2 linked regions of the Vreelandella piezotolerans genome follow. The main gene of each other region encodes a partner of the protein of the gene in region 2 in a complex. Links are inferred from orthologs where the notes say so. Each region holds a gene or a part of one and is shown on either strand. Other genes may lie near its edges. The genes, in order: accD and accC.

What was found.
Region 1: the proteins of accC (region 2) and accD are in contact, whole or in part, in a solved structure (PDB 8UXZ), measured with the Escherichia coli proteins. The link is inferred for Vreelandella piezotolerans from one-to-one orthologs.

The regions. Positions count from the first base shown.
Region 1 is NZ_CP048602.1:1,664,232-1,673,694, reverse strand. Bases 1-2,795 are described here. They hold accD (acetyl-CoA carboxylase, carboxyltransferase subunit beta), read right to left. Parts: upstream 2,006-2,795; coding sequence 995-2,005; downstream 1-994. Other genes in these bases: trpA (tryptophan synthase subunit alpha), read right to left, coding at 2,097-2,795; folC (bifunctional tetrahydrofolate synthase/dihydrofolate synthase), read right to left, coding at 1-1,002. In the rest of the region: more of trpA, read right to left, coding at 2,796-2,900; trpB (tryptophan synthase subunit beta), read right to left, coding at 2,909-4,147; GYM47_RS07635 (phosphoribosylanthranilate isomerase), read right to left, coding at 4,247-4,882; tRNA pseudouridine(38-40) synthase TruA, read right to left, coding at 4,879-5,817; GYM47_RS07625 (type IV pilus assembly protein FimV), read right to left, coding at 5,848-7,884; asd (aspartate-semialdehyde dehydrogenase), read right to left, coding at 8,140-9,252; leuB (3-isopropylmalate dehydrogenase), read right to left, coding at 9,386-9,463.
Region 2 is NZ_CP048602.1:2,015,602-2,032,663, reverse strand. The notes cover bases 7,477-10,335. They hold accC (acetyl-CoA carboxylase biotin carboxylase subunit), read right to left. Parts: upstream 9,647-10,335; coding sequence 8,306-9,646; downstream 7,477-8,305. Other genes in these bases: accB (acetyl-CoA carboxylase biotin carboxyl carrier protein), read right to left, coding at 9,677-10,138; prmA (50S ribosomal protein L11 methyltransferase), read right to left, coding at 7,477-8,163. Also shown: GYM47_RS09345 (serine/threonine protein kinase), read left to right, coding at 1-950; GYM47_RS09340 (hypothetical protein), read right to left, coding at 1,029-1,622; GTP cyclohydrolase I FolE, read left to right, coding at 1,973-2,524; GYM47_RS09330 (NAD-dependent succinate-semialdehyde dehydrogenase), read left to right, coding at 2,635-4,095; purH (bifunctional phosphoribosylaminoimidazolecarboxamide formyltransferase/IMP cyclohydrolase), read right to left, coding at 4,163-5,743; DNA-binding transcriptional regulator Fis, read right to left, coding at 5,793-6,116; tRNA dihydrouridine synthase DusB, read right to left, coding at 6,113-7,153; more of prmA, read right to left, coding at 7,252-7,476; protein-disulfide reductase DsbD, read right to left, coding at 10,471-12,348; ppa (inorganic diphosphatase), read right to left, coding at 12,520-13,050; GYM47_RS09285 (bifunctional protein-serine/threonine kinase/phosphatase), read left to right, coding at 13,414-15,129; GYM47_RS09280 (6-phosphofructokinase), read right to left, coding at 15,223-16,482; rnt (ribonuclease T), read right to left, coding at 16,645-17,062. UniProt on the Escherichia coli protein: This protein is a component of the acetyl coenzyme A carboxylase complex; first, biotin carboxylase catalyzes the carboxylation of the carrier protein and then the transcarboxylase transfers the carboxyl group to form malonyl-CoA.

The sequences.
Region 1 (9,463 bases), 350 kb from region 2 along the record:
CATGCCAATCAGGGCCCACTGGCGGCCGCGCTTAGGGGGTGACGGTAAGCGGCGAGCAACGTACTGAGCGGCGTGAGGGTTATGGCCCACATCCAAACACCACTGCCCTACCCACTGCATCCGTCCAGACAGCGTGACCGTCCGGAGCGCTTTGCGTACGGTATCGACGTGCAGCGTGACCCCCGCCAGTGTCAACGCCTGCAGTGCCGTGGCTGCATTGTCGATCGGAAGCCCAGGATCCGGCAGACCGTCCAACGAAAGCGTCCCACCATCGGTGGCCAAACCGTGCCAACACCAGGGCGCCCCAGCAACGTCACCTGCGCTATGGCTAAACGCCGCCCCTAATACGTAGCTTTGAGCAGCGATGGCAATCGCCGAGTCGAGCACGCTCGCGGGCAGAGACTGACTACCCAGCACTGCGGGTTTGAGCGGCCGAAAGATCCCGGCCTTTTCGCGGCCAATTTGCTCGATATCCGTGCCGAGAAAGTTGGCGTGATCCAGCGCAATGGTCGTAACGATTGCCACGTCTGCATCGATGATGTTCACCGCATCCAAACGTCCACCCAAGCCAACTTCCAGCAAGGCCAAGTCCAAATCGGCCTGGGCTAAACACCACAGCGCACAAAGCGTGCCTGCTTCGAAATAGGTCAGGCTGACGGCAGGCGCTTGAAGACGCGCGACTTCAACCTGCTGAAAACCTTCGACCAAGCGTTTATCGCTGGCTTCACGACCGTCGACGGTCACGCGCTCGTTGTAACGTAATAGATGGGGAGAGGTATAAGTCCCCGTACGCAAGCCGTGGCCACGTGCCAACGCATCGATCATGGCAAGCGTCGATCCCTTGCCGTTGGTGCCTGCCACGGTGATGGTTCGCTTGGCGATGGGGCGATCCAACAGCCCCATACGTTCGGCGACCAGCGACACCCGATCAAGCCCCATATCGATCCCAACGGGATGCAGGGATTCCAGGTAATCAAGCCACTCCGCTAACGTATTAGGCATTGCGTGACGCGTCATCGCTCGATGCAGGACGCGCCTCTGCATTACCCGTGCTTTTGGCAGGTGCTTCAGCAGCATCGGCCAACTGCTCTTCATTCACGACCGGCTCTACCACCTCGGCGTCTGACGATTCATCGTTTACCGGGCGAGCGCTTTGATGCGTGAGCTTACGCAGTACGCCGCCTACCCGTGCGCGCATGTCGTGGCGGTGAACGATCATGTCGACCGTACCGTGCTCCAGCAAGAATTCGCTGCGCTGGAAGCCTTCCGGCAACGTCTCTCGTACGGTCTGTTCGATCACTCGGGGGCCCGCAAAACCGATCAGCGCATTCGGCTCGGCGATGTTCAAGTCGCCCAGCATCGCCAAAGAGGCCGATACGCCGCCAAATACAGGATCGGTCAATACCGAAATATAGGGAACGCCCGCCTGCTTGAGCTTCTCGAGGGCTGCTGACGTTTTTGCCATCTGCATCAGCGAGAACAGCGCTTCTTGCATCCGTGCACCGCCCGATGCGGCAAAGCAGACCAGTGGAATGCCCTCTTCGAGGGCGATGGTCGCCGCGCGAACGAATTTCTCGCCCACCACGGCACCCATGGAGCCGCCCATGAAAGTGAACTCGAATGCCACGGCAACGATCGGCAAACCTTCCAGCTCGCCACGCATCGCGACCAGCGCATCTTTCTCGCCGGTCTCTTTTTGCGCAGCGGTCAGACGGTCTTTGTACTTCTTGGAATCGCGGAATTTCAGGCGGTCGTTCGGCTCGATCTCTGCCGCGATCTCTTCGCGCCCCTGTTTATCCAGGAACCAGTCCAAGCGTTTGCGCGCCGTCAAGCGTAGGTGGTGCTCACACTTGGGGCAGACGCTGTGATGCTTCTCTAGCTCAGGTAGGTAGAGAACCGCTTCACACTTGGGACATTTACGCCAGAGGCCGTCGGGCACGCTGGCACGACGGTCTTTACGCTGGATACGCCCCATGGAGGGCACGATCTTGTCTAACCAGCTCATATCAAAAAGGCTTCCGTGTACGTCAAGGCTTGGCCACGCCAAGCCTGATGAGTGTCGTCAATCGATTCAGTGTAGACGATGAGGAACGCGCTTAGGCGTCCATGGCGGTGCGCATGTCTGCTAGCACGCTTTTCAATTGCCCGGCAATCGTTTCAGGCGCATCGACGCTATCGGCAATACGGTTCACCAATGCACTGCCTACGATGACACCGTCGGCGACTTTTGCCACTTCGGCAGCCGTCACACCATCGCGAATACCAAACCCGACGCAAAGCGGTAGATCGGTCATATCGCGCAATGGTGCAAGGTGCTCGGCCACGTCTTCAGCGTTCAACGTAGCCGCACCGGTGACGCCTTTCAGCGAAACATAATAAAGGTAGCCCTCACCGTGGGCGCATATTGTAGCGGCACGGGCATGGGAAGTGGTAGGCGCAACCAAGAAAATCGCCGCCAAGTCACGTGCTTTCAACAGCGGGCCGAACTCATCGGCCTCTTCTGGCGGCATATCCACTACCAGGACGCCATCCACACCGACGCTTGCCGCTTTGTCGGCAAACACGTCATAGCCGATGCGCTCGATGGGGTTCAGATACCCCATCAAGACGATGGGGGTGGTGGTATCGGTTTGACGAAACTCGGCCACCATCTCCAGCAGGTCCACCAAGCGAGTGCCCTGTTTTAGCGCCCGCTCGCAGGCTTTCTGAATCACCGGGCCATCGGCCATGGGGTCAGAAAACGGCACGCCCAGCTCGATCACATCGGCCCCTGCTTCCACCAGGGCATGCATGAAGCCCACGGTGTATTGCGGTGCAGGGTCGCCTGCGGTGATGTAGGGAATGAGGGCTTTACGGCCCTGCTGTTTCAACTCTGCAAAACGCTGGTCAATACGATTCATGCTCGCCCTTAAAACTCGATGCCGTCGATTTTCGCCACGGTCATGATGTCTTTATCACCGCGACCCGAGAGATTCACCACGATATGCTGGTCTGGGCGCATGGTGGGCGCCAGCACCTTGGCATGGGCCAACGCATGGGCCGATTCCAGCGCGGGCATGATGCCCTCCATGTGGGTCAGCTCGCGGAACGCTTCCAGCACTTCTTTGTCGTTCGCAGCCACGTAGTTGACCCGGCCGACGTCTTTCCACAGCGAGTGCTCGGGGCCAACGCCGGGATAATCCAGGCCCGCCGAAATGGAGTGAGTGTCCGACACCTGCCCGCCCTCGTCGGACATCAGATAGGTTCGGTTACCGTGCAGTACGCCGCGTGGCGCATTCGAGGATAGCGGTGCAGCGTGACGCCCCGTCTCGACCCCATCGCCTCCGGCCTCCACGCCATACATCGCTACGGCGTCATCCTCGACGAACGGGTAGAACAGCCCCAGCGCATTGGAACCACCCCCAACACAGGCGATCAGCGCATCCGGCAAACGGCCAATCTGTTCTAGCGACTGACGGCGAGCTTCGCGACCTACCACGGCATTGAAGTCGCGCACGAGCTGCGGGTATGGGTGCGGGCCCGCCACGGTGCCGATGATGTAGAAGGTGTTATCGACGTTGGTGACCCAGTCGCGCAGGGCTTCGTTCATGGCGTCTTTCAGCGTCCGCGTGCCCGACTCTACCGGAATGACACGGGCACCCAGCAAGCGCATGCGGTAAACATTGAGCTTTTGACGCTGCACGTCTTCCGCCCCCATGTACACGTCACACTCCAACCCGAGTCGGGCGGCGACGGTGGCTGTCGCCACGCCGTGCTGGCCAGCGCCGGTTTCAGCAATTACCCGAGGCTTGCCGGTTTTTTTCGCCAGCAGCGCCTGACCGATGGTGTTGTTCACCTTGTGAGCACCAGTGTGATTGAGGTCTTCACGTTTCAACCAAATCTGTGCCCCGCCCAGCGAGTCAGACCAGCGCTTGGCATGATACAGCGGCGACGGACGGCCCACGTAGTAAGCCAAGTCACGATCGAATTCGGTTTGGAAATCCGGGTCGTCGCGCAGACTGAGGTAGATCTGCTCCAGTTCTTCCAGAGCAAAGCTAAGGGTTTCTGACACGAACCGGCCGCCGTAGGGGCCAAAATGACCGCGGGCATCCGGCATTCGGGTCAGGTCGCTGAACTTGGTTTCTGTTGCTGAGACAGTCACAGGCATACCTCACGAGATCGCCAGAAAAGGCAAATGAATGAATGGTGTCTGGCTCGCCCACGACCGGTGGGAAGCGCATCGAAAAGTGCGTGCGCGCAAGCACGTTTAGCGGATGTCAGCCTGCGCCACATGGCGAACGAAAGCGGCCATCGAGTCGGCCTCTTTCACGCCGGGAGATGCTTCGATACCGCCCGACACATCGACCGCATACGGCGCCACGTCGTTGACCGCCCTGGCAATATTATCGGCGGTCAGTCCACCCGCGAGAATAACAGGTTTTGCCAGGGTTGCGGGGATTCTAGACCAATCGAAGGTCTCACCAGTTCCACCTGGTACACCGGGTCGATAGGCATCCAACAGCAGCGCTTGGGCACCGCCATAGATCGTCGCGGCGTCGTGTAAATCAAGCCCATCGCGCATGCGTAACGCTTTGATCCAAGGCCGACCGAACTGCTCGCAGAACGCCGGTGACTCGTCGCCATGAAACTGGATCAAATCCAAGTGCGGCAGGCACTGCTCGATGAACTCTGCAGACTGATCGACGAAGAGTCCGACCCGCGTTACGAAGGCAGGCACCTGCGCCGCCAGCGTCGCCAGCGTTTCTGGCGTGACGCTCCGGCGGCTTTGCGGCCACATGACGAAGCCCAGCGCATCGACGCCAAGCGCTACCGCCCGGTCGATATCCGCCGGGCGCGTCAACCCACAGAACTTGATGCGCGTGCGCGTTACGCTAAGCGTCATGAAGATGTCTCCTGATGCTGCGGATGGGCCTGTTTGGAGAACGTGAGCCGCCGACGTGCGGCAACACGAGGGCTGTCGGGCAGCACCCGCTCGCCGGTCCACTCGCCGGTGAAGGCCAACAGGTTCGGCCCGATCGGCTCTTTGGGCAGCTCGAAACGCTCGTCATAGATGGAGTCGACGAAATGCAGGCCGCAAGCAGGCGCCGTGACATCGCCCTGGCGGCGGTTTTTCAGCGCCAGTAGGCGCGCAATATGGCCTTCGTCTTGGGCGCCGCGGCCCACGCTTGCCAGGGCACCGGCAATGTTGCGAATCATATGATGCAAAAAGGCATTGCCTTGAATGTCGATCACCACCAGCGGGCCGTAGCGCTTCACTTCCACGAAGTGCATCTGCCGCCAAGGGGTTTTCGATTGACACCCGGCGGCGCGAAAGCTGCTGAAGTCGTGCTCACCCACCAACGCTTGGGCCGCACGGTGCATAGCATCGGCATCCAACGGGTCTCGACACCAGGTCACGTTGGCGCGCTCTAGCACGGGTCGACTGATTTGGTTCAAGAAAATATAGCGATAGCGACGCGCCAGCGCGCCCAGACGGGAGTGGAAGTCATCGGATACCGGCTTCACCCAGCGTACCGCCACATCCCTGGGTAAATTGGTGTTGGCGCCAAAAATCCACGCTTTCTCAGTGCGCTGGACCGGGGGATCGAAGTGGATGACCTGGCGGGTGGCATGAACGCCGGAGTCGGTACGCCCACTGGCGTAAATATGCACCGGTGCACCGGCCACTTTGGCCAGCGCATCCTCGATGGCCTGCTGAACGGAGGCCGCGTGCTTGAGCCGCTGAAAGCCGCAAAAGCGAGAGCCATCGTACTCGACGCCCATCGCCAAGCGGCCCGCTAGCGGTTGTGTCTCATCAAAGTGGTAGAACAGCGTCATCGAGCCACGTCATTTGGAGAGTATTGAAGGTTAGCCATTATCCCGACGTCGCGGCTCGAATGCCACCTCTTCGATGTCCCACTCCTCTTCCGGCACACGGGGTGGCTGCGCCACGCGGCTCTCTTGCGACGACCTCGCGCCTGCTTGGTCGTCTGCCCCTTCCTCGCCGCCTGATGCCTCACGGGTCAGTGATGGCGGATGGTAATCGATGTAGTGCGCACGATCCTCGTCCTGTAACGGTGGCTCACCGCTCTCTTGCATGGACGCTTGCATGGGCGCACCAGACGACATCTGATCGACAGGCTCTGGGGTGTCTAGGAAAGCGGCTTCCAGCGCGGCCTCATCCTCCTCGGACACTGCCGTGAGAGGGGCGTCATCATACTGATCAGCCGCATATCGTAATTCGTCGCGCTCATCGACAGTGATAGTCTCGTCATCACTTGTCTCAGGGTAGGACGGTTCGCGGTATAACGGCTCATGATCGCTCGGCTCACGAGGCTGAGGCTCAAAATCCCCATGCTCCAAATGGTCAGGCGCCCGTTCGCCAGTGTGATGGCCGGGGCCATCGTCATCGGTTGCGACGCGCTCGTCAGGCCCGCCCGTTTCCTCCGACGCTGCTGATCCAGCGTGGCTCGACGGCACGGCGGAGTCGGTGCGCGGCGGCGTATAGAGGGAAGCCTCGGGCGGCACTGACGACGCCATCGGGGCCGCGTTGGCCGAAGAAGCCATCCCTGGCTCGGTACGCTTGGAGGGCGTGACATCGGCGTTGATACCCATGGGAGCGGGCGCATCCTCCCACTGCCGCTCACGGCGCTTACGTGACCAAATCAGCGCGCCCAGCAGCAGGGCCAAGGCCACGCTGGCGAGTGGCCACTGATATTGCTCCATCCGCTCGATGATGCTGGGGCTGGCAGAAGCGCCCGCGGGCGTATCCGCAGCAACGGGAGACGAGACCGCTTGAATATCGGGCGAGCTAGGCTCCGCTCCACGTGCTTCGGCCGCCGCCAGCGCTCGACGAGTCTCTTGTTGAGAGGCACTCAGCGCCTCCGTCAACGAGGCAACCTCCTGGCGCAGCGCGGCCATCTCAGCACGCATGGCTTCACGCTCATCGAGCAGAGTTTGCAACATGGCCTGGCTTTCTAGCAGTTGTTCGGCTAGATCGTTAAGGGTCAAGCCCGCCAGCTCGCCCTCTTGCACGGTCGCCACAGGTGCGCTGTCGGGCGAGCCAGTGTTGGGAGCGGAGGAGGCCGCCACCTCACTTGCCGTCTCAGCCGACGGCTGGGAGGCCGGGGCATTGTTTGAGGGCGGCACGGTAGAGGGCTCGGAAGACGACTGACGCATCGATTGAATCGCTTGCGCGGCCTGGGCAGGCGAGCGAGCCATCAATTGCTCTCGACTCGGCACGTTGAGTGTCTGGCCTGCACGCATGTCGTCGACGTTGCCGGTGGGGAATGCCGTCGGATTCGCATCCACCAGCGCCACCATCATCTGTTGGACGCTAACGTCTGCAGGCTTGATACGGGCCGCCACGCCCCAAAGCGTGTCACCGCTGGCCACATAGGCGATGTCACGGGCGGCGCTGCTGGGTCGAGAAGCGGCTACGGATGGCGGCGCAGACGAAGGTGCCGATGAGACCGCCGACGATGCTCCCGCTGCGGACGCGGTGCTGGCAGTATAGTTAGGCGGATCGAAGAGAAGCGTCAGGGCTTCCGTGCGCCGCCCTTCGGGCGTAATGAGGGTGACCAGCAGATCCAACCACGGCTCATTCACCGCTTGATCGGAACGCAGTACCAGCTGAGCGCCTGAGGGCAGGCGCTGAAGCTCGGTGCGCACGCTGGCCGCGAGCGGCGACCACTCCAAACCTAGCGCGCGGAAAGCGGAGGCATCGGCTATCTCGACGCGTACGTCGTCCAATACCACATCGCTGGCGTTCACGAGCGGCACGCTGGCATCTAACGGCGCCTGCAGCGTTGAGTTTACGGTGGCTTGCCCCAGCCCTACGGCCAAAGCCAACGGACTCACGACGCTCAGCGGCAGCCACAACAACCATGCCAGCTTTTTGTTCATCTCGGCCCCTACTGCCTTCCATTCCCTGGCTCCTGGCAAGCGTCATGCCTGTCCGCCACGAGCTATGTTAGTTCGTTCTTATCATAACGTATTTACCATGACGCTAGGTTCAACGCACCTTTTTGCATGAGCCGTTTTTATGAGCCCAGGAGTGAGAACGCGGCATACGACAAAAAAAAGGGAAGCTGCGAACAGCTTCCCTCTTGTGGTCTAGCGCTTTGTAGCGATGCAAGTGCAGCGCCGTTGCGCGGACACTTACTGCTCGCGCAAAATTTTCAGCATGCGCTTGAGCGGTTCAGCAGCGCCCCACAGCAGCTGGTCACCCACACTGAAGGCAGAGAGGTATTCACCGCCCATTTTCAGCTTGCGTAAACGACCAACCGGCACTTGCAGCGTACCCGTCGCCGCCGCAGGCGTCAGGCCCGCAATGGTGGCGTCTTTCTCGTTGGGGATGAGCTTGACCCACTCGTTATGCTTGGCGATGCGCTCTTCGATCTCATCCAGCGGCACGTCCTGCTTCAGCTTGATGGTGAACGCCTGGCTGTGCGAGCGCATGGCACCGATACGCACGCAAAGACCATCGATGGGGATCGGGTTGTTGTCGAGACCCAGGATCTTGTTGGTCTCGACGCTACCCTTCCACTCTTCGCGGCTTTGGCCGCTATCCAACTTGGTATCGATCCACGGCAGCAGGCTGCCCGCCAGCGGCGCAGCGAAGTTATCGGTGGGGAAGTCGCCACCGCGCATGGCAGCGGTCACTTTGCGGTCGATGTCCAGAATCGCGCTCGCCGGGTCGGCCAGCTCGCTGGAAACGCTGTCACGCAGTTGGCCCATCTGGTTGAGCAGCTCGCGCATGTGCTTGGCACCGGAGCCTGACGCCGCCTGATAGGTCATGGAGGTCATCCACTCGACCATATCGGCTTCGAACAGACCGCCCAACCCCATGAGCATCAGGCTCACGGTGCAGTTACCACCAACGAAGGTTTTCGCACCTTTGGCGAGCTGGTCGTTGATGACGTTGCGGTTCACCGGGTCGAGAACGATAGTGGCGTCATCGTCCATCCGCAGGGTGCTGGCGGCATCGATCCAGTAGCCTTTCCAGCCGTCGTTACGCAGGTCGCCGTAGACTTTCTTGGTGTAGTCACCGCCTTGACAGGTCACGATGACGTCTAGAGCTTTCAAGTCGTCCAGCGCAAACGCATCTTTCAGCGGAGGCACGTCCACGCCGATATCGGGACCCGGCTGGCCGACTTGAGAAGTGGTGAAAAAGATCGGTTCGATGCCGTTGAAATCACCCTCTTCCTGCATGCGCTGCATCAGCACCGAGCCAACCATGCCACGCCATCCCACGAAACCGACTTTCAACATGTGAAGTCCTCCAACAAAGAATGAGACCTATATTATACACACATATCAGACACGACGTCGGCCACCCCTAAGGGCGGCCGACGCGGTCTATTTACAAAGCAACGAGACGAATCAGTTAGTTAGCAAGCTCGCTTTATGCTTGATAACGCTCGAACGCCGCGAGTACGGCGTCACCCATCTCGGCTGTGGAAACGCGCTTCATGCCCTCGGA
Region 2 (17,062 bases):
CACCTGACCTCGTCATGTCGGCAATAGAGTCAATCGGTATCTGGCCTTCAGGGGAACCCTTTGCTTTGAATAGCTATGAAAACCGTGTGCTGATGTTCCGTGATGACACGGGTGCCCGTTGGGTCGTGAAATTTTACCGGCCGGGACGTTGGTCCAACGAAGCGATCGAAGAAGAGCACGCGTTCTTAACCGAATTGACCCAGGCAGGCGTGCCTGTCGTCGCACCTTGGCGAGATGCGCATTGCAGATCTTTGCATACGTTTGGGCCATTTCGTTTTGCGCTGTTTTCTCAATGCTCTGGTCAAGCGCCGGAGTTGGATAACCCGGACCACTTGTTTGCCTTAGGGGAGGTGTTAGGACGGCTTCACGAAGTGGCAGCGCAAGCCCCTTTTCAGCACCGTGACACGCTGCGGCTAGCGGAAGGTGTCAGTGATGCCGAGCGGCGTGTTCTGGCAAGCCCGTGGCTGAATGACCATCAGGCGCGCGCTTATCAACGGGTAGTGAATAAGATACGTCAACATTTAGAGAGCGTAGCGTTGAGCGCTGAGTGTATGATTCGGGCTCACGGTGACTGCCACTTAGGTAACGTATTAGGTCGTGATGGAGACTTCCATCTTGTCGATTTCGACGACTGCTTGATGGCGCCTGCCATTCAGGACGTTTGGATGCTGTTACCCATGGAAGAGCCTCAGCAGTGGCGCACGCAGCTTAGTGAAATCGTCGAGGGGTACGAAGAAACCAGGCCATTTCCGCATGAGCAAATGTCACTCATCGAGCCTTTAAGAGCGTATCGTCTCACACGACACGCGGCTTGGTTGGTTAGTCGCTGGGAAGACCCGGCTTTTCCTCGCGCATTTCCCTGGTTGGCGGAAGCGGGTTACTGGGATCAACACATACGACAGCTCGAGCAGCAGTTGCTTCAGTTAGAAACGCCATTGTGGCTGGCCTAGCATCGAACAACGATGAGGAAAGGACACAGCGACCTTTCGTATTCAACGACGAAAGGCCGCGGTATGAAAAAGTAGGCGTTAATTAGGCTGTTCAGTCGGCGCTGGGTTTTCGATACTTTGGTCAGGATCAGGACGTTCGCCAGGAATTGGGTTGGCCACGCCTTCACCATTGGCTTGACGCCGAGTCGCGTTTATCTCGGCAGAGGGGTTATCTTGCGCGGCGATCTGAATGCTTTCATCCAACGTAAGAACGAACGATTGTCCAGGTGCAAGCGTGCAGTCACCGTTACCGCAGGGGATACCATATTGGCCATCTTCGGCGTAAGCGCTCGCAGAGAATGAGCCGGAGTAAATGGCGCTTTCTGCATCATGGGTTTCAATGCAGGTGGCATCCTGCGTGGTAATACGTATGCGATCACCGTTTAGCTGTGCGTTCGCCACCAGCAAGCAATATTCAGGAAGCGCGTCTGTGGTCCCATTAGCGGTCGTTGGATGAAGAAGAATGTCGCTATAACGTGACTGGGTATTATCGAACGCCAGAGCCTCGACGACTTCAACGCCCACCTTTGCGCCGCTTGGCAAGGTCAGCATCGACTCTTCTGCATAAGTGGAGGATACCCATAACGTACCCAGCAGGGCGGCTAGCCAAAAGGGCGATGATTTAAATGACATGGCTTACTCTCAACAGTGATACCTGCATTGTCAGCAGGAAAATGATGCCCATAGCATAGCACAGCTCCTATAGTGCCGAAGGGGGGTGCGTGTCACTCTGCCACAGCCTGCTTAGGTGCGTTAAAATAGATTAATAGGCCGTTCTTGTTGTACATAAATTTTTTAAGGTATATTTTTTGTACATGATGGTTGTCCAAGATAGGCGTTCAGCTAGCACGCTAGGTAAGGCAGCTAAACGGATAACACTGCAAGCTAAAAATAGTTTGCCGAAAATGAGGCTCGCTGGCGCGATGACATTGCTGCAAAGCGATTGAGTGATAGCGAACAAGCACAGTTTAATGAGGCCTACCATGACCGACGACATCGCCCAACATTACCGTCACATCATTACCGCTTTGGGTGAAAACCCGGATCGCGAGGGCCTAAGAGATACGCCCAAGCGAGCCGCTAAGGCCATGCAGTTTTTGAACGCTGGTTATCACCAGTCGCTCGAAGAGATCGTCAATGGCGCCGTGTTCGAATCACAAACCGACGAAATGGTGTTGGTCAAGGATATCGAGCTCTACTCGATGTGCGAGCACCATTTGCTGCCATTTATTGGCAAGTGCCACATAGCTTACTTGCCCAGTGGCAAGGTGTTGGGTTTGTCCAAGTTCGCGCGCATCGTCGACATGTATGCGCGACGTATGCAGATTCAGGAAAACCTGACCAGAGAAATTGCAGAAGCGGTGCAGCAAGTCACCCAGGCGCGAGGAGTGGCGGTCGTCATCGAAGCTCGACACCTTTGCATGATGATGCGTGGGGTCGAAAAGCAGAACTCGAGCATGACCTCTTCCGTCATGCTGGGAGGGTTCCGCAGTAACCAAGCCACTCGCCAGGAATTTTTGACATTGATTAGTTAGGCCGAGTGGCGCTGACCTTTTGTATCAAAGGTTTGGTGAAACGCGTCGTTTCGTCTTAGCATGAACGGGTCAATGAGCCGATTAGGCCGTCATTTGGTCAGGAGTCTGTCATGGAAGCGCTGAGAGAAACGCAGCTATATTGCCCATTTGCCTATATCGATGGCAGTTGGGTAGCCGCTGACAGCGGTGAGCAAATCAACGTCACGAATCCCGCTACCGGCGAGCCAGTAGGGGATATCCCTCGACTGGGTAGAGCGGAAACCGAGCGTGCCATCGAGGCAGCCGATGCAGCACTGCCGGCATGGCGGGCGCTAACTGCTCAAGAGCGGGCGGACTTGTTGCTCAAATGGCATGATTTGATGCTCGAACATAAGCAGGATCTCGCGCTTCTCATGACGCATGAGCAAGGTAAGCCGGTCAAAGAAGCTGAAGGTGAAATCGTTTACGCTGCGAGCTTTCTACGTTGGTTTGCTGAAGAGGCTCGTCGCGTTTACGGTGAAACGATTCCTGCAGCCAATGCCAATCAGCGCATCGTCGTTACCAAGCAGCCCGTGGGTGTAGTGGGGGCGATCACTCCTTGGAACTTCCCAGCAGCGATGATTACACGCAAAGCCGGTGCCGCTCTGGCTGCTGGTTGCACGATCGTTGTTAAGCCTGCAAGCCAAACCCCGTTTTCGGCGACGGCATTGGCTCTGCTAGCCGAACGTGCAGGCATTCCTCGTGGTGTGTTCAACGTGGTGCCTGGCAGCGCGTCAGATATTGCCAAAGCGCTGACTGAGTCTCCCAAGGTTCGCAAAATCACCTTTACAGGATCGACGGAGGTGGGGCGCAAGCTAATGGCTCAAGCAGCGGAACACATCCAAAAGATTTCGCTTGAGCTGGGTGGCAATGCGCCGTTCATTGTGTTCGAAGATGCGGATTTAGACGCCGCGGTAGAAGGCGCCATGGCGGCAAAGTTTCGTAATGCGGGTCAGACATGCGTATGTACGAACCGATTTTTGGTTCAATCCAGTGTCATCAATGCGTTTTGCGAAAAACTGGCCGTTGCGATGAACAGTGAACTCAAAGTGGGGGATGGTACTAAGCCAGGCGTAAACATCGGGCCGTTAATCGATGAGAGCGCCGTGAAAAAGGTGAGCGAACACGTCCAGGATGCCGTCGATCACGGTGCCGAACTGCTGCTAGGTGGCCATCCGCACCCCTTAGGGGGCAATTACTTTACGCCTACGCTCATCAGTTTTGCCACCGATGCCATGAAAGTGGCGCATGAAGAGACGTTTGGTCCGCTTGCTGCCGTGTTTCCTTTCGATGATGAGGAAACCGCTATCGAGATGGCCAACGATACTCAGTACGGCTTGGCGTCTTACTTCTATTCCCGGGATTTGGCTCGCGTATGGCGTGTAGCAGAGGCGTTAGAATATGGCATGGTAGGCATTAATACCGGCCTTATCTCCAATGCGGCGGCACCGTTTGGTGGCGTCAAGGCGTCAGGTCTCGGCAGAGAAGGGGGACATCAGGGCTTGGAAGAGTACCTGGAAACGAAGTATCTCTGCATCGATCTTGGTAAGTAGTTCATCATAGACCTGAAAGCCCTCACTAGTGAGGGCTTTTTTAATGCATGTGAGATGACCTGACCGTTTAGTGGCGGAAGTGACGCATGCCGGTGAAGACCATGGCAATGCCTGCTTCGTTAGCCGCATCGATCACTTCTTGGTCACGCATGGAGCCGCCAGGCTGAATGACGGCAGTGATGCCAGCGGCAGCGGCGGCGTCGATGCCGTCCCTGAAGGGGAAGAAGGCATCGGAGGCCATCACTGAGCCTGGTACGGAAAGCCCTTCATCGGCGGCTTTGATACCTGCGATCTTAGCGGAGTACACGCGGCTCATCTGTCCTGCGCCGACACCAATGGTTTGGCCCGCTTTTGCATAAACGATGGCGTTGGATTTCACGAACTTGGCAACGCGCCATGCAAAGGTGAGATCGCGCATCTCTTCGCTGGTCGGGGCGCGCTCGCTGACCACGGTGAGCGCCTCTTCAGTGACCATCCCTTGATCACGATCTTGTACCAATAGGCCGCCATTCACACGTTTAAAGTCGAATGCGGGCTGCGCGGTACCCGGCCAATGGTCGCCGACATCCAGCAAGCGGACGTTCTGTTTCTCCGCCACGATGCGGGCCGCTTCATCATGGACGCCAGGCGCAATGATGACTTCCACGAACTGGCGGTCAACGATGGCTAGCGCGGTGTCCGCATCAAGCGGCACATTAAAGGCAATGATGCCGCCAAAGGCGCTGGTGGGGTCGGTGGCAAAGGCCTTGTCGTAAGCTTCCAATGCGGTCGCGCCTACGGCGACCCCGCACGGGTTGGCGTGCTTAACGATGACACAGGCGGTCTCGTCAAAGGCTTTCACGCACTCGAATGCTGCGTCGGTATCGGCCACGTTGTTGAAAGAGAGTGGCTTGCCTTGCAGCGTTTTGGCGGTGGCTACGCTAGGCTCGCTGGCGGCGGGGTCGACATAGAACGCAGCATTTTGATGCGGGTTTTCGCCGTATCGCATGTCTTGCTTTTTGTGAAGCTGCAGGTTGAAGGTGCGAGCAAAGGTGGTGCCGTCGCTGGCGACCTGGCGGCCAAGGTAGTCGGCGATGGCGCCGTCATAACCGGCGGTATGTTCGAACGCTTTAACGGCCAGGTCAAAACGCGTAGAAGCGCTGACTTGGCCCGCATTATCGTCGAGCTCGCCAAGCACACGAGTGTAATCGTCGGCGTTCACCACGATGGTGGTATAGGCATGGTTTTTGGCACAGGCGCGCACCATGGTGGGGCCGCCGATGTCGATGTTCTCGATGGCATCTTCGAGCGTGCAATCTGGCTTAGCGACCGTTGCTGCAAACGGGTAAAGGTTGACGACCACCATATCGATAGGGGTGATGTCATTGTCAGCCATGACGGCATCGTCCTGGCCGCGGCGCGCCAAAATGCCGCCATGGATTTTCGGATGCAGCGTTTTGACCCGACCGTCCATGATTTCTGGAAAGCCGGTGTGTTCCGATACTTCTTTTACCGTCATTCCGTTTTCTTTCAACAAACGGTAGGTGCCGCCGGTGGAGAGCAGCTCGACGCCGTGTGCGGCAAGGCCTTGGGCAAACTCCACGATGCCGGTTTTATCGGATACGCTCAGCAGGGCGCGGCGGACGGGGGTAGGGGTGCTATCAGCCATAAGGATGCTCGTCATCTGCGGGTCTAAGGTGAAAAACGGCAACGCCCCATCAAGGGGCGTCACTTTCAATCAATCCATACTGCTTGAGTTTTTTGCGTAGCGTGCCACGGTTCAGGCCAAGTACGTCGGCGGCGCGAGTTTGATTACCGTCGGTATGCTCCATCACGCACGCTAACAGTGGGGCCTCTACTTCGGCCATCACCATGGCATATAAGTCAGATGTTTGGCTGCCATCGAGATGCTCGAAGTAACGGCGCATGGCGGTCTCTACCGCTTCTCTCAGTGGCTGTGGCTGTGCGCTGGCGGAGGGGGCTGCTAGCGTGCCTGAGAGTCGTGAGGAGCGTTCGCTGGAGAGCAGGTCGCGTTCAGTCATGCCGCATGGCTTCCTTTGGCTAGCAGACGCTTCGAAGCGTCCTGGGTCATGGCGTTGTGGATCCAGTCAAACTGCTCGTCAGGCGTGGTCAGAGCGTTGAACTGCTGCTTGAGCGTGCGCTGCTGGGTACTGTTAAAGCGCTTGTCGTCGTCGAGATACCAGCCGACGTGCTTGCGCGCGATACGCACTCCCATGGTGGTGCCATAGAAGTCATGAAGTGCCTGCAGATGCTCCAGCAGGACGCTGCATCGCTCAGCCAAGCTGGGTGATGCAAGGTGCTCACCATGGGTCAGGTAATGCGTGATTTGTTGAAAAATCCACGGATTGCCCTGGGCGCCGCGGCCAACCATCACTGCATCAGCGCCAGTGTAACGCAGCACATGAGCGGCTTTCTCCGGGGTGGTGATATCGCCATTGGCAATCACGGGGATCGTGAGGTGCGATTTTATGTCGGCGATCGTGTCGTACTCGGCTTCACCAGTATAGCGCTGTTCGCGGTGACGGCCATGAATGGCCAGCGCTTGGATGCCTGCAGATTCCGCCAGCTTGGCAATACGCAGTGCATTGTTAGAAGCGGCACACCAACCGGTGCGTATCTTGAGCGTGACGGGGATGTCCACCGCTTTCACAACGGCATCTAAAATCTCGGCGACCAGCGTTTCATCACGCATGAGGGCTGAGCCAGCGGCTTTGTTGCACACTTTTTTTGCCGGGCACCCCATATTGATGTCGATGATTTGCGCGCCTAGTTCGACATTGAGTCTCGCCGCCTGCGCCAGCATCTCGGCATCCCCGCCAGCGACCTGCACGACCCGTGGGTCGGGTTCGCCCTGATGATCCATACGTAGCTGGGATTTGCGCGTGTGCCAAAGCGAAGGGTCTGACGTGACCATCTCTCCCACGACCCAGCCCGCGCCTAACCGACGGCATAGCTGGCGAAATGGGCGATCAGTGACGCCCGCCATCGGGGCCAGCATGACCGGGTTAGGCAGTTGGTAAGGCCCAATCGCAGGTGGCGAAGTAGTCATCAACGTCATGGCGGTATACTTTGATAGGCATGAAAGCGGCGAGTAGGGCGTTTCAAGGGAGCGTATGATACGCCTACTCGGCAAGCTATTGAAGGCCAATCCCGATTTTATGCGGGGCGACGGCCTGTCAAACGCACCCAGCCCTCTCGAAGGGTAGGCTCATCCATGTAGAGCCCTTGTGCTTCGTAGGCTTCCCGTACTTCGGTGGCTTGATTGGCTAGTATGCCTGATAGCGCGATACGGCCACCAGGGGCCACGTGTCCAGCAATCGTATTGGATAACTCGACCAGTGGGCCTGCCAAAATGTTGGCTGTAACGATGGGGTAGGGGCCGCCTTCCAACTGTTCGGGGTAACAGAGAGTGAACTGCTGGTCGTCGATGGCATTGCGCTCGGCATTGTCCCGGCTAGCCTGCAATGCTTGCGGGTCGATATCCGTGCCATCGGCGTGTGAGGCGCCTAGCTTCAAGGCCGCAATGGCGAGAATGCCAGAGCCACAGCCGACGTCCAGCACATCTTTGCCCTGCAGTTCATGGTTTACCGCTAAACCATCCAGCCACTCGAGACACAGCGCGGTTGTAGGATGAGTGCCGGTCCCGAACGCAAGGCCCGGGTCAAGGATCAGATTGACCGCGCCCGCCTCGGGCGGCTCATGCCAACTCGGCACGATCCATAGTCGTTCCCCCATCCGCAGCGGCGTGAAGTCATCCATCCACTCCCGCTCCCAGTCGCGGTCTGCTAGCAGTTCGTATTCGATGGCCGGACAGGGTTCACCGGGCATCTGTTCTGCCCAAGCCGCTTCGATACGGCTCAGCATGCCATCGATCCCATCTAGATCGTCGTAAAGCCCCGTCAATATGGTGTCTTGCCATAGCGGTGTCGTGCCGCGCTCGGGTTCGAAGACCGGGTCGTCGTGGGCATCTTGCATACCAATTGCCGTCGCGCCCTCTTCGAGCAGTAATTCTTCGAGAAGCTCGGCTTGTTCGGGAGCGACGTGTGCTTTTAATTGGAGCCAGGGCATGGGGAGTCTCCACGGCGAATAAGGAAGAAACAAACGGGTGATATCATCAAGACGACATCACGAAGCGGGTACATTAGCGGAATGATAGGGGCCACCTCACGAAAATGCCCGCCAATAGGCGGGCATCGTCGCCACCAAAAGATTAGCTGCTCAGCTTTTTCTCGAGGTAGTGGATATTGACACCGCCCTGGCGGAAGTAGCTATCGCGGACCAGGTCTTTCTGCAGGTCGATATTGGTTTTGATGCCTTCGACCAGCAGCTCGTCGAGTGCGTTGCGCATGCGCGTCAAGGCGATGTCGCGGTCAGCGCCCCAGGTAATCAACTTACCGATCAAGGAGTCGTAATGCGGCGGTACGGTGTAGCCGGTATACAGGTGAGAGTCCATGCGAACGCCGAGCCCACCAGGCGCGTGAAACAGCGTCACCTTGCCGGGAGACGGCATGAAGGTGCGCGAATCTTCAGCGTTAATACGACATTCGAACGCATGGCCGTTCAGCTTCACGTCTTCCTGGCGAATCGACAGGGGCAAGCCGGCTGCAATGCGCAGCTGCTCTTTGACGATATCGACACCCGTCACCATTTCCGTCACTGGGTGCTCGACCTGAACACGGGTGTTCATTTCGATGAAGAAGAATTCACCATCTTCGTAGAGGAATTCGAAAGTGCCCGCGCCGCGATAGTTGATCTCGATACACGCTTGGCGACAAGCGTCGAGCACTTTCGCGCGCGCGTCAGGATCGAGGCCTGGCGCAGGTGCTTCTTCTAACACTTTCTGATGTCGACGCTGCAGCGAACAGTCGCGGTCATAGAGGTGAATGGCATTCCCCTGGCCGTCAGCCAATACCTGCACCTCCACATGGCGAGGCTTCTCTAGAAACTTCTCCATGTAGACCGTTCCGTCGCCGAAGGCTGCATGCGCTTCGGTTTGCGTGACGGTAATGGCAGACAGTAAGTGGCCTTCGGTGTGCACCACGCGCATACCGCGGCCGCCGCCACCCGCCGCTGCCTTGATGATCACCGGATAGCCAATGCGCTTCGCTGTGGCCAAGTTGGTGGCGTCATCGTCGCCAAGCGGCCCATCGGAGCCAGGCACAGTGGGAACGCCCGCCGCTTTCATGGCGTTGATAGCGCTCACTTTGTCGCCCATTAAGCGGATGGTCTCAGCGCGCGGGCCGATGAAGGTGAACCCCGAGCGCTCTACCTGCTCGGCAAAGTTGGCATTCTCAGAGAGAAAGCCATAACCGGGGTGAATGGCGCTCGAATCAGTGACTTCCGCCGCGCTGATCAACGCCGGGATGTTTAAGTACGACTGCGCTGATGAGGCGGGGCCGATACACACGGCTTCATCGGCGAGACGAACGTGCATCAGTTCGCGATCTGCCTTGGAGTGAACCGCTACGGTTTTGATCCCGAGTTCTTTGCAGGCGCGTAAGATACGAAGGGCAATCTCGCCGCGGTTCGCGATAAGTACCTTGTCCAGCATGGGAGAATCCACCCGTGTTGATATGAAAGATTAAGCGAGGACGATCATCGGTTGATCAAATTCCACCGGCTCGCCATCTTCCACTAGGATGGCCTCAACCACGCCGTCGCGGTCGGCTTCAATCTGGTTCATCATTTTCATCGCTTCAACGATACACACAGTGTCGCCTTGCTTCACTGTGTCGCCTACTTCAACGAATGCTTTTGCACCTGGTGCCGGGCTGCGATAGAAGGTGCCTACCATCGGCGAGTTAACTGCTTCACCGCGATAGCTAGCGCCTTGAGGTTCGGCATCGGCGGGGGTAGTGGCCACCGGCGCTTGAGGAGCAGCAGGCGCGGGCTGCGCGTACTGAGGCATCGGTTGCGGCTGCCACGCAGTGCCGTTGGGGTGACGGCTGATACGAACCGATTCTTCACCTTCCTGAATTTCGATTTCACTGATGTTGGACTCTTCCAGCAGCTCAATCAGTTTTTTAACTTTGCGAATATCCATTCGTATAGCCCCAAAAGTTGATCAAAGTAACACGTCGTCACAGGAGAGATATGCCTGCTAGGCGCGGCGCTTTTAAGTGCAGTAAACCAAATTTAAAAATGAAGAGAACGCAGCACGATGGCGAACGTTAACCCAGACTCAGTGCTAAAAGATGAGTTTTTTAGCAAATATGGCTGTGGAGTTTGCCGAAAAAGTCACCCACTGTCCAGTGGCCGCGGCAATGTGTGTGATATTTGCGACTTAAACAACTGTTTGACGACGATCGCGACACGGCAGCTTAAAAATGTGTCCAAAGCCGGTTGCACTGTCGCAACCGACCATGAGTTCATCTTTTATCCCTGCTGCCAGCGCTTGAACGAGTCGAGATGCTGAACGAGGTCTTGAGCAGTCACTTCGCCCTGAATGCGAGCTTCGCGCACTTCCTTGCCCTGGCTAAAGAGTAGCAGGCTGGGCGGGCCAAAAAGGTTGAAATGATTGAGCAGTTCGCGACTTTGTGCATTGGTCTCTGTCACATCGACCGCGATTAGTTGAAAATCGTTCAATGCAGCGGCGACTTGAGGATCAGGATAGACCTCTCGCTCCATCAGTTTGCAGGAGATACACCACTCTGCCGTGAAGTGGGCAAACACGGGCTGCCCCGCTTGAGAGGCTTGCTCCAGCTCAGACTGTAGTGCGCTGAGACTGTCGACTTCTTCAAAGATCGGAGTGGTAGCGGCTTCCCCTGTACTAGAAGTGGTCACCGATAGCGGTCGTAATGGATTGCTGCTTCCTTGGGCGGCGCCCAGCACGAGTGCTACCCCCCAGGCCAACAGCATTAACCCCGCCGTTTGCCGGGCTTTTGCCCAGCCGTGAGAGGGCGATGTATTCAGTGCGCCAAGGGTAAGGGCACTGCCGATTGCTAGGGCCGCCCACAGCAGAAGAGAGATTGATGGCGCAATTAAACGCTCAATCATCCAAATCGCTACACCTAATAACAACAGCCCGAAAGCAATTTTAACGCCATTCATCCAGTCGCCAGAGCGGGGTAGCAGCGTTGCGCCGAAGGTGCCCACGAGCAATAAAGGGAGCCCCATGCCAAGTCCAAGCGCAAACAGCACTGCGCCACCCATAATGGCGTCCCCAGTGGAAGAGATAAATACCAAGGCGCCCGCTAGCGGAGCCGTTACGCAGGGAGACACCACTAGCACTGACAGCGCGCCCGCCACCGCCAAGCCCAGTGGGCCACTGCGCTGGGCGCGTGCTTGCCAAGAGTCTACTTTACTGGCGATTCGCGGTGACATGCGAAGGTCAAAGGCGCCAAACATTGCCAAAGCGAATAGGGTAAACAGAATGGCAAAAGTAATTAAAACGGGGGCGGACTGTAAATGTGCCTGGAGGTTGAGCCCTGCACCAAATAGCCCCATTAGCACGCCCACCAAGGCATAGGTAATGGCCATGCCGAGTACATAGCTGGCTGACAGGACAAAAGCGCGGGGCTTGGTGGGGTTCTGGCCAACCACGATGGACGACAGAATAGGAATCATCGGCAGCACACAGGGCGTAAAGGTGAGCCCAATACCCGCGAGGAAAAAGAGCCCTAAGGCGAGCGGTAGGCTGGTATCACTAATCAGCGCGCTGAATTTGCTATCTTCACTTTGCGGGGCGGAGAAGCCAGCGTTCTCGCCCGATTGAGTCGCTGCGCTGCTTGGGGCAGGTTCACCCGTGCTTGTTTGATTTGGAGAGCTTTGTTCGCTTTCATCCTGCCAGTTGGCAAACGTGCTGGGCGGTGACGTTTCTGCGGCTTCAAGGGTGATGCGCTCAGGTGGGTAGCATAACCCCGCATCGGCGCATCCCTGAAAGGTCAGCTCGATACTGATTGGCCCGCTATAAGGGGCGCTCAGCGGAACATCAAAAACGAGCTGATCGCGAAAAACGTACACATCCCCCATAAATTGATCGGTGGTGAATGAGCCCTGTGGAATGACGGGGTCTTCTAAGTCGACCGATGCCTGCTGGCTCGTGACGTCAAGCTGGTGGCGGTACAAATAGTAATCGTCGGCAATATCGACCCCGATGCTGAGCGTATCACCATCGTGCCAAGCGCTGGGCTGGAAGGCTTCCATTACCGGCAGGAAGTCGCTCTGATTGCTAGAAGAGAACCACTGCCCGTGGGCCAATAAAGGTAGCCAGCACAACAAAAAAAATAGGCTAAAACGTCGCATGAGTAACACGGAGTATCCTTACGCTTTGGTAACAGGTTGGGTGCAAAGGGGCAGGATAGCGCACCTGTTGAGATTAGCGCATTTACTGCGGTGACGTGACGCGGTGCTTCATGCTCCGTTAATGTAAACGCAAAAGGCCGCCTCTCTAAAGGCGGCCTGCAATCAGTGTCGTGACGCTAATTACGCTTTTTTGTAAGCTGCGGCCGACTTTTCAATGGCCTTGCGAGCGGCTTCAACGCCTTCCCAAGACTCAACTTTGACCCACTTGCCTTTTTCGAGGTCTTTGTAGTTCTCGAAGAAGTGAGCAATTTGCTGGCGCAGCAGTTCGGGGAGGTCAGTCACTTCCTGCACGTCATCATACAGCGTTGAGAGTTTCGGGTGCGGCACACAGACCAGTTTGGCATCTTCACCCGCTTCATCGGTCATGTTCAAGATGCCCACCGGGCGTGCGCGAATGATGCTGCCGGGCGCAACCGGGTGAGGAGTGACGACCAGCGCGTCTAGCGGGTCACCGTCGTCGGCCAGCGTGTGCGGGATAAAGCCGTAGTTGGCCGGGTAGAACATGGGTGTAGCCATGAAACGATCAACGAGGAGGGCACCCATATCCTTGTCGATTTCGTACTTAATCGGCGCGTGGTTAGCAGGAATTTCAATGGCCACGTAGATATCGTTGGGCAAATCCTTTCCAGCGGGGATGTTATCAAAGTTCATCGTTGGTTCCTTGGCTTGGCTTTTCTTACCTAGTGCAGATTGCAGTAGCTAAGCAGTTGATGCATTGCATTAATGGTGAAGAATTATACGAACAAGGTGGATAGATTACCAATGCGACATAGGTGTTTGCCGCCACATACTCGCATCGATGGCAGCTTGACCTTCCTCGGCGATCTCGGTGGCGTCTCTTGATGCATTGGCTGGGTAGTGGACATGGCAGGGTGTCTTTTTATGCTACTCTCGACGTTTGGTGGGCATCGCTTCGTCATGTCAGCATGTATGATAGCGCCTGATGCAGTAAGGATCGCGAGAAGTGCTCGCAATGATCGTTGCGATGGTGAGCCGTAAGTCTAGGAGGATGAGTTGGCGCACGCCCAGTTGCTAATGAGTTATGGACAAGCGTTCGTAGCCCCAGAACGCCGGCAGCACCGCAGTTCAATGTCGGTACGCTTACCAGAAGCGCCGCTGTTGAAGTTAAAGGGCGGCTGCGCAGTGATTAGTGACTCGATTTCTCGCAATACGATGGCGAAGCAGGCGGGGGATTTGAGCGTGCGCGGATTTCTCGCCGATTATTACTCCACGCCTGACCACTGGGACACCAAGACGTCGGCAACCCGCGTGCTACGTGCGTTGAATAGTTGGTGTTACAGCCAGAGCCAGCATGTCAAAGAGGGTAGCTTCGTCTCGTCGCTCTCGGCCATGGTGTTTTTAGGTCGCGAAGGTCATCTATTTCACATGGGAGATACGCTGGTCTTTCGCTTGCGAGGTGCCGAGTTTGAGCAGCTTACCCGTGATCACGTGACCGATGTGGGTGGGTATCGCTACCCCTCTCGCGCGTTAGGCATGGATGGCAGCGTCGATATCGATTACACCCATCTGGGCTTGAAGCAGGGTGACTTGTTCGTTTTCACCACTCAGGCCGTGCGCGGCACCTTGATGCCCTCTGATTATGTGCGGCTCATTCGCCAAGATGCTAGCGACCTAGATGCTGCTTGCGAGCGCTTGGCTGGCGAGGCAAAGCAGCGCGCGCAAGAGCGAGGGTATGGCGGCGATCAATTTTGCTTCCAATTACTCCGCATCGACGAACTGCCGGAAGAGGCAACCGATCACCCCAGCTTACTATATGGCGACCTGCCCATTCCTCCCGAATTGGCTCCCGGCGAGCGTCTAGATGGGTTGGAGGTGCAGGCCGTGCTGTCACGCAATGCTCAGTCGAGGGTGTATCGCGTCCGCGATGTCTACAGTGATCGTGTCATGGTGATGAAGGCACCAAGCCCCGAGCTATCGTTGCGTAACGCCTATCTAGAGCACTTTTTGCTGCAGCAGTGGGTGGTCGAGCGGGTGAACTCCCCCTTTGTCGTCAAGGTCATGGAACCATCACGCCCGCGAAGATACCTCTATTACCTCATGCAGAACGTAGAAGGTGAGACGCTGCGTCAATGGGCCGAGCGGCACCCTCAGGCCAGTCTCGCTCAGCGTTTGGATATCGCCAACCAGTTGGGTAAGGCGGTCCAGGCTCTGCACCATCGCGACATCATTCACCAACAGATCATGCCTGACAACGTGCTTATCGACTCGCACGGTAAGCTCGTGCTCGCTGACTTTAGTGCTTGCCATATGCGAGAGGTCGATGGACACCGCCACTCGGGCGAGCTGCTTCGTCAAATCGGTTTCAACGAACATACAGCTCCAGAGTATGCGCTTGGCGACAGCGTGGGTCGCCGCAGCGACCAGTACTCGTTGGCTTCTACGGTCTACTGGCTTTTGACCGGGGCATTACCTTATACGCTGACCCCCAATAAGTTGCGTTGCCATACCGATCTAGAAGAGCTCAGCTACCGTAGCGCTCGTACCATCAATCCAGAGATTACCCCTGCGCTTGACGAGGCGCTGCGTCGCGCGCTGGACCCGCAACGGCCACTGCGTTTTCGACGGATGTCGGAGTTCCTTCACGCGCTGAGGCTACCCCTGGGGCGTGCTGTGCAACGCGAAGAGCCCCGCACCGAGTCTCGACGCTTTTGGCAGGGCGTGGCGGGTATTTTGCTGCTGCTGTTGGTGCTCTCGTGGCTGCTGCGCTAGGCACGTTTCAAGCGCATACTGCGAATGTCAAAAGGGCGATGACACGAGTCATCGCCCTTTTATCTTTCACCATCTCTGATGTTAGAACAGAGGTTACAGCGTGAAGGTTGGCAACTTCTGTTCCACTTTCGCAAGCTTCAACTTGGCGACTTTCGGAAGACCATTCTCGAACGGCGGAAAATCTTCGCCCTGGATCAGCGGTGATAAGTAGTCACGGCACGCTTGGGTAATATCGAAACCGCTGTCGCTGATAAAGTCGCGGGGCATGAACTTCTCTTGGTTGGCGATTTGCGATAGCGGAGCAGAAATCACGTCCCACTGGTACGGGCTTTGTGAGATGCGGCGTATGGCCGGCATCATGGAGTTTTTGCCCGCCAGCGCCAGCGTGACCGCTTCACGGCCAACGGCATAAGCTTGTTCAACATCGGTTTTGGAAGCCAAGTGACGCGCCGCACGTTGCAGGTAGTCGGCCACGGCCCAATGGTATTTGTAGCCCAGGTCCTGCTTGATCATGCCGGCCAGGGTGGGCGCCACGCCGCCTAGCTGGCGGTGACCAAAGGCATCGGTATTGCCTGCATCCGCAAGGAAAGTGCCATCTTCGTAGCGCGCGCCTTCCGACACCACGATCACGCAGTAGCCAAATTTTTTGACGCTTTCATCGACTCGCGCCATGACCGCTTTACGGTTAAACGCCACTTCCGGGAAGATAATCAGGTGCGGTGGCTCGCCTTCTCCTTCGCCAGCCAGGCCTCCAGCCGCAGCAATCCAGCCCGCATGGCGTCCCATCACTTCCAGTACGAACACCTTGGTCGAGGTGGCGCACATGGACGCGATATCCAGCGACGCTTCCCGGGTCGAGGTGGCGATGTACTTCGCGACGCTGCCGAAACCAGGGCTGTTATCCGTGATGGGAAGATCATTGTCGACGGTTTTGGGAACGTGAATGGCCGTCAGCGGATACCCTAGTTTTTCGGAGAGCTGCGAGACTTTTAGGCAGGTATCGGCACTGTCGCCACCGCCGTTGTAGAAGAAATAGCGAATGTCGTGCGCTTTGAAAACCTCGATAAGACGCTCGTACTGCGCGCGGTGCGTATCGATGTCTTTCAGCTTGTAGCGACAAGAGCCAAACGCTCCGCCCGGGGTGTGTCGCAGAGCGGCAATGGCGTCATCGCTCTCCTGAGTGACATCGATCAAATCTTCCGTCAGTGCACCAATAATGCCGTTATGGCCGGCATACACCTTGCCGATCTGATCAGGGGCTTGCCGGCAAGCTTCGATAACGCCACAGGCGCTGGCATTGATGACGGCGGTAACGCCACCGGACTGGGCGTAAAAGGCATTATGCTGGGCCATGGAAACGTCTCATCTCCTCAAAACGGGTGGGATATCACATTGTGGCGGCAAGCGTTGGCTGCATTGCTTGCCTGAGAGCCAAGCGCTCGTAAATGACGTAAAGTTTATCGTAAAGCCATTTCTGGTGCATTAGATGCTGTTTCAAACGCGCTGCTTGCGGATTTATTCATCGCCGCCATCTAGCGCTTGTTCACGCTGAGCCAGCCGCCAGCCGCCTAAGTCTTTGTAGCGGTTGACCATGGCGCAAAACAGTTCGGCCGTTCGCTCGGTGTCATAGCGTGCCGAGTGGGCCGCCTTGTTGTCGAACTCGATCCCCGCGGCACGGCACGCTCTGGCTAGCACGGTTTGTCCATACACAAACCCCGCCAACGTCGCCGTGTCGAAACTGGAAAAGGGGTGAAACGGATTGCGCTTGACGTTGCAGCGGTTGGCCGCTGCATTCAAAAAGCCATGGTCGAATGCCGCATTGTGACCCACGAGTATCGCCCGGGAACAGCCGTGCGCCTTTAGCGATTTGCGTATGGGTCGAAATATTTCCCCTAGTGCTTCAGCCTCGCTCAACGCAACGTGCCGACGAAGC